Regions from separate parts of the Arthrobacter sp. 92 genome, predicted to be linked through region 2. Evidence: riboswitches for the same ligand, from Rfam matches in the RefSeq annotation. Region 2 holds a riboswitch; the other holds the start of a gene.

Region 1 (3,403 bases), 1.1 Mb from region 2:
AGACCGCCACGGCCAGCCGGCGGCGGTTCGGATCCGGAAAGATGTTCCGGATCAGCGAAAGGGTGGAGGGCATGAGCATCGCACCGAAAAAGCCGAGGGCTGCGCGTCCGGCAATAAGCCATTCGGCCGTGGGGGCGAAGGCGGTGGCGGCGGAGATGGCGGCAAACCCGGCACTGCCCATGAGCAGTAGCCTGCGGCGCCCGATCCGGTCGCCCAAGCTGCCCATGGCGACCAGCAGCCCGGCCAGGACCAGCGGGTAGGCGTCAACAATCCAGAGCAGCTGGACTCCAGTGGGATCGAGGCTGCGGGCGATTGCCGGGAGGGCAAAGGTCAGGGCGGTGTTGTCCACCGCCACCAGGAGGACCGGGAACATGAGCAGCCCCAGCGCCAGCCAGTCCCGCCCGGGTCCGCGGTCCGGGCGGGGGGCGGCATCAGAACGCTTGGGTAGCGAATCCCGCGTGCGGGGGGTCGATGCGATTGCCATGGCTTAACTATACCGTCTGGACGGTATAGTTAAGAAATGACCCCGCGGCAGCGGGCATGATAGGAACCATGGCCAGAAAACCCGTCGCACGTGAAGCCGTCCTCGACGCCTTCGAATCCCTCCTCATTGAGGTCGGTGAGCGGGCCGCCACCTTGGATGCGGTGGCCAAAAGGGCCGGCGTTTCGAAGGGCGGTTTGCTCTACCACTTCCCCAACAAGGAGGCCATGATTTCGGTGTTGCTCGAGCGTATGGACCGCCTGGTGGCCGAGGACGTCAAAGCAATGTCCGTGGCGCCGGAAGGGGCGGCCGCCTACTTCATCAAGTCTTCGTTGTGGGCAGACACCCCCTTGGACCGGGTCTTTGTGGCGGCTACCCGCCTCGCGGAGGTGGCGCACAAGGAAACACTGCACCGTTTTGCCGCCGTCCAGCAGAGTTGGCTGGAACTGCTGGCCGCCGACGTCGGGCCCGCGATGGCCAAAGCTGTCCTTTACATGGGCGATGGCCTGTATTTTAACGCCATGCTCGCCAGCGGGCCCGGGGGATCGGCGGCTGGCTTGAGCGGTGATGTGGAGAGCCTGTTGGCCGCCGTGGAGAGGCTGCGGGACTGATAGTGCGGTGGCGCCGTCGGGGACAGCGGGCCGACGCCTCACAGTTTGCAGACGCGTCTCAGGCATAGGACAATGGCAGTTGTGACAGTTGTCACCGCTAATTTAATATGCCTTTGATCTGCGGCGGGAGAGTTCTGCAAGTAGGTACAAGCAGGCGCCGTAGGAGCAAATCCTCCCCAGGAACCTCTCAGGCCCACGTACCGCCGCGGCAAGGCAACTCTGGAAAGCAGCAGGCTGCCCGAACCCACCGTCCCTTGGATATTCAGGACGGCGGTTCTGGTCACGCCGTGCTCACCGACGGTGCAAGCGGAGCCATGCGAGAGCACGGCTGCGCGGAAACTCTCAGGTCCAATACAGAGCGGGGAGGAACCCGAATCGATGTGGCGTACCCTGCGCCGCCTGAGTTATGGAGTTCCTTGTGACTGTTACCCCAGCGTCCACGTCCTTCGTTGACCGGCACATCGGCGCCCGCCGCCAGTCCGACGTCGACGCCATGCTGAAGGCCGTCGGCTACGACACTGTCGACGCCCTGGTGGATACCGCCGTTCCGAAGGACATCCGGCAGGATTCCGACCTCGCGCTCGCCGCAGCCCTCAGCGAAGTGGAAGTCCTCGCCGAACTGCGCAAGCTGGCCGCGAAGAACAAGACGGCCGTGCAGATGATCGGGCAAGGCTACTACGACACCCTCACCCCGCCGGTGATCCGCCGCAACATTCTCGAAGCTCCGGCCTGGTACACCGCGTACACGCCCTACCAGCCGGAGATCTCCCAGGGCCGGCTCGAGGCGCTGCTGAACTTCCAGACAATGGTCCAGGACCTCGTCGGCCTGCCCATCGCCAATGCCTCGCTGCTGGACGAAGCCACCGCCGTGGCCGAGGCAGTGCTGATGATGCGACGCGCCAACAAGAACAAGACGGCCCATGACGGCAAGACTGTCCTCGACGCCGACTGCCTGCCGCAGACCATTGCGGTCGTCAAGGGCCGGGCCGAAGCCCTGGGCTTCGAGGTCGAGGTCACGGACCTGTCCAAAGGCCTGCCCGAGGGCGTCATCAACGGCGTCGTGCTGCAGCAGCCCGGTGCCTCAGGCCGCGTGTTTGACCACTCGGCTGTCATTGCGGACGCCAAGGAACGCGGCGCACTCGTGACGGTGGCCGCCGACCTGCTGTCCCTGACGCTGATCACCTCGCCCGGGGAGCAGGGCGCGGACATCGCCGTCGGCTCCGCCCAGCGCTTCGGCGTGCCGCTGTTCTTCGGCGGCCCGCACGCCGCGTATATGGCGGTCCAGAAGGGCCTTGAGCGCTCCATGCCCGGCCGCCTCGTGGGTGTCTCCAAGGACAACGCCGGCGTCCCCGCCTACCGGCTGGCGCTGCAGACCCGCGAGCAGCACATCCGCCGCGAGAAGGCCACCTCCAACATCTGCACCGCCCAGGCGCTGCTGGCCATCGTGGCCTCCTTCTACGCTGTCTATCACGGCCCCGACGGGCTCAAAGCCATCGCCGAAGCTGTCCACGGCCACGCCAGGACCATCGCCGCCTCACTGAAGGCCGCTGGGCTGGATGTGCTGCACACGTCCTTCTTCGACACCGTCACCGTGTCCGTGCCGGGCAAGGCTGCCGAAATCATCGCGGCCGCCGAGGCCAAGGGCATCAACCTGCGCGCCATCGACACCGATACGGTCGGCATCTCCACCGATGAAGCCACGACGGCGGCCATCGTCGCCGACGTCGTTGCCGCGTTCGGCGCCAGCGTGGTGGATTCCGTCGATGGGTTCGGCCTGGACCCCGCCGTCGAGCGCACGTCCGACTACCTTCAGCATCCGGTGTTCAACACCCACCGTTCCGAAACCCAGCTGCTGCGCTACATCCGCCGCCTCTCGGACCGGGACCTTGCCCTGGACCGCACCATGATCCCGCTGGGTTCGTGCACCATGAAGCTGAACGCCACGGCAGAGATGGAGGCCATTTCCTGGCCGGAGTTCGCCTCCATCCATCCCTTCGCGCCCGAGTCCCAGACCGAGGGCTGGCGCGAGTTGATCGGGGACCTCGAAGCCCAGCTGACCGAGATCACCGGCTACGACCAGGTCTCGATCCAGCCCAACGCCGGATCCCAAGGCGAGCTCGCCGGGCTGCTGGCGATCCGCGGCTACCACCGTTCCCGCGGCGACGACCAGCGCAACATCTGCCTGATCCCGGCCTCCGCCCACGGCACCAATGCCGCCTCGGCCGTGCTGGCAGGCATGAAGGTCGTTGTCGTGGCGACCGCTTCTGACGGCACGATCGACCACGCGGACCTCACTGCGAAGATCGAACTG
Region 2 (3,403 bases):
ACTCATAGTCCCCTGATCGAAGAGCCGGGCTTCAGGAAAGAGGCGGGCCGGTTCCGGGCTCAGCCTGAACGGGGAACAAAGGAATAACCCATGTCCACGAACCCCTCAGCCTTGCCCGCATGCTCCCAAAGCCAGGCCTCCGCAGACCCGGCGCCCGAGTCTGACCGCACTGACCCTTCGGTCATACGCCGCCAGGCCTCGACCATTATCTACACCGTGCTCTCAGACCCCGCGCCGGAACTGGCCCATGTCAGGGACCAGCTTCGCGAACGCCTTGCCTCCCATCCCGGTCACCCGGAAACAGCACTGATCGAACACCTGTTTTCCCTCCGGACCCCCACCGGCCCCGCGAAGCCGACACCCACGGCCGCCGGATCCGCCCTTCCCCCCGGCACCCTGGCCCCGGCAGTTGCGGTGGAGAGTGAGGCTGAGCGTGCTTCCCGGATCGAGGCGGTCCTTGAAGGCAGGATGCTGCTGACCGCTTTTCAGCCCATCCACGACCTTTCCCTTGGCTCTGTTACCGGAGCGGAGGCGTTCACTCGGTTCGTCACCGACGGCAGCGATGACGCTGGCTACTGGTTCGCTGAAGCCGCCGAGGCCCGGATGGGAAGCGAACTTGAATTCATGGCCCTGGAGTCCGCACTCGCCGCAGCGCAGCGCCTTCCCCCACATCTGTACGTGGCGCTGAAGCTCTCCCCCGCCACTTGTCTGGACCCGCTGCTACCGGGCCTGCTGGAGGAATCCCTGCTGGCCCCGGACCGCATCGTCCTTGAACTCACCGAAGCGCTGAGCCCGGAGCAGGCCCGCGCCCTGAACGAGGCACTGGCACCACTGCGAGGGCGCGGGGTCCGGCTCGCGTTCGACCATGCCGGCTCATACTTCGACTCGCTCCACCGGATTAAAGAACTTCAACCCGAAATCATCAAACTCGACCGCAGCCTCATCGCCGGAATCGACACGGACACCCTCCGCCACGCCTTCGTCGAGGCCATGGTCGGCTTCGCCGAACAGCTCGGAGCAGCGCTCATCGCCGAAGGAATCGAAACCAAAGACGAACTCGCCGCTGTCGGAGCACTCGGCGTGAGCGGCGCCCAAGGCTACTTCCTCGCCCGACCCACCACCCGCCCCCAGGACTGGGCCGACTGGGACCACCCCGCCCACGCACAGGCAGGACCGCAGGCTCCTCCCCCTACAGCCTCCATATGGTTTTGACCACAACCACACCGCAAGAACCCGCCACAGGGGCACCGGCAGGCAACCAGCCGAAACCGAACCCTGCACGCGCTGTCCCGGATTTGACCACCGGTACCGGCTCTCCAGCGCCTGAGACGTGCGCCCTGTGCAGGCTATTCAGGGGGCCGCAGGGAAAGCGGGCTAACGTCTCAGAGGTCCTTCAACCTGATCGCCGATGTGCGGTCCGTCGCGGTCCATCCAGTAGCGCCGCGTGACGGCGATGGCCACCTTGGTGTCCATGGGCTGAATGCCGGGAGTGCGCCGATGTCCTTGGTGATGAAATCGGCCGGACTCCTGGGATCATGAAAGACTCCGTGAAAGACCACGGGGGCCTGACCAGTAACCATCGTGACCATGGGGGCTGATTCGTGACCGCTGAGCCGGTCCAGCACATCCGAAATGGATTTGGGTCTGACCTGCAGGGAGACCACGGCGGTGAGGGGAAAGCCTACGGCGTTTGCGCAAGTGGGCCGGCATGTCATTGGTTCAGGTAGGGGGTAGTTCAGGACCAAGATTCCGAGGGCTTCGCTCTATCCCTGAGTGGCGGTGCCTTCGATGAGTTTGTAGACGCCCCCTACCGGCGCGCGGTCGGAGCCAAGGGTCATCTCCCCACCGAGCAGACGGCCCTGCCGACTCCTTGGTCAGTTGACTGCAGGGCAGCGAATGACATTTTGAAGCGGGCTCTTGCGTTGCTGCCCGAGCGCAAGCTACAGTGTGAGCCGTGTCACCGACAAGTGGCACAGCTTATGATCTGCGGCGGGAGAGTCCTGCCGGTACGTTCAGCAGGCGCCGTAGGAGCAAATCCTCCCCAGGAATCTCTCAGGCCCACGTACCGCCGCGGCAAGGCAACTCTGGAAAGCAGTCCGGGAAACCGGGCTCACCGACGGTGCAAGTGGCGCCTGCTAACAGCAGGCAACGCGGAAACTCTCAGGTCCAATACAGAGCGGGGAGGAACCCGAATCATCGTGGCACTCCGGCGCCACCTGAATTATGGAGTTCCTCATGACGATTCAGTCGACCCCGTCCACGTTCGCAGACCGCCACATCGGCGCGCGCCGCCAAACAGACATCGACACCATGCTCAAGGCCGTCGGCTACGACACCGTAGACGGCCTCGTTGACAACGCAGTACCCGCCTCCATCCGCCAGGAAAAGCCGCTCAGCCTCGACAGCGCCCTCAGCGAAGTTGAGGTGCTGGCCGAGCTGCGCAAGCTCGCTTCCAAGAACAAGACGGCCGTGCAGATGATCGGCCAGGGCTACTACGACACCGTCACGCCGCCGGTGATCCGCCGCAACATCCTCGAAGCCCCCGCCTGGTACACCGCCTACACGCCCTACCAGCCGGAGATTTCCCAGGGCCGGCTCGAGGCGCTGCTGAACTTCCAGACCATGGTCCAGGACCTCACCGCGCTTCCGGTGGCCAACGCGTCGCTCCTCGACGAGGCCACCGCCGTGGCCGAAGCCGTGCTCCTGATGCGCCGCGCCAACAAGAACAAAGAGGCCCGTGACGGCAAGACCGTCCTGGACGCCGACTGCCTCCCGCAGACCATCGCCATCGTCAAGGGCCGCGCCGAAGCGCTCGGCTTCGATGTGGAGATAGCGGACCTGTCCCAGGGACTGCCCGACGGCGACATCAACGGTGTGGTCCTGCAGCAGCCCGGCGTTTCCGGCCAGGTCTGGGACCAGACGGCCGTGATCGCAGAGGCCAAAGACCGCGGCGCGCTCGTCACCGTGGCAGCGGACCTCCTGGCCCTGACCCTGCTCACCCCTCCGGGCGAGCAGGGCGCGGACGTCGCCGTCGGCTCCACGCAGCGCCTGGGCGTGCCGCTGTTCTTCGGCGGCCCGCACGCGGCCTACATGGCGGTGCGCGAAGGCATGGAACGCACGCTTCCCGGCCGCATTGTCGGCGTCTCCAAGGACAACGCCGGCGTCCCGGCCTACCGGCTGGCCCTGCAGACCCGCGAGCAGCACATCCGCCGTGAAAAGGCCACGTCCAACATCTGCACCGCTCAGGCGCTGCTGGCCATCGTCTCCTCGATGTACGCCGTCTACCACGGACCTGACGGTCTGAAGGCGATCGCCGAGACCGTCCACAACAACGCCCGCGCCCTCGCCGCCACGCTGAAGATCGCGGGCCGGGAACTGGTGAGCGAGTCCTTCTTCGACACCG

Evidence for each region. Region 2 has a riboswitch for glycine ahead of gcvP (aminomethyl-transferring glycine dehydrogenase). Riboswitches for the same ligand answer to the same signal wherever they lie in the genome.
Region 1: linked by a shared signal. The riboswitch ahead of gcvP (aminomethyl-transferring glycine dehydrogenase) and the one ahead of gcvP (aminomethyl-transferring glycine dehydrogenase) in region 2 are both predicted to bind glycine.

What each region holds. Positions count from the first base shown of each region.
Region 1 covers NZ_CP189863.1:915,616-919,018, forward strand. Annotated here, with positions in the region: gene ACP4XC_RS04265 (MFS transporter) at 1-484, opposite strand, end outside; gene ACP4XC_RS04270 (TetR/AcrR family transcriptional regulator) at 553-1,092, shown strand; glycine riboswitch at 1,207-1,305, shown strand; gene gcvP (aminomethyl-transferring glycine dehydrogenase) at 1,499-3,403, shown strand, end outside.
Region 2 covers NZ_CP189863.1:2,063,990-2,067,392, reverse strand. Annotated here, with positions in the region: gene ACP4XC_RS09460 (EAL domain-containing protein) at 91-1,212, shown strand; glycine riboswitch at 1,981-2,078, shown strand; glycine riboswitch at 2,080-2,185, shown strand; gene gcvP (aminomethyl-transferring glycine dehydrogenase) at 2,224-3,403, shown strand, end outside.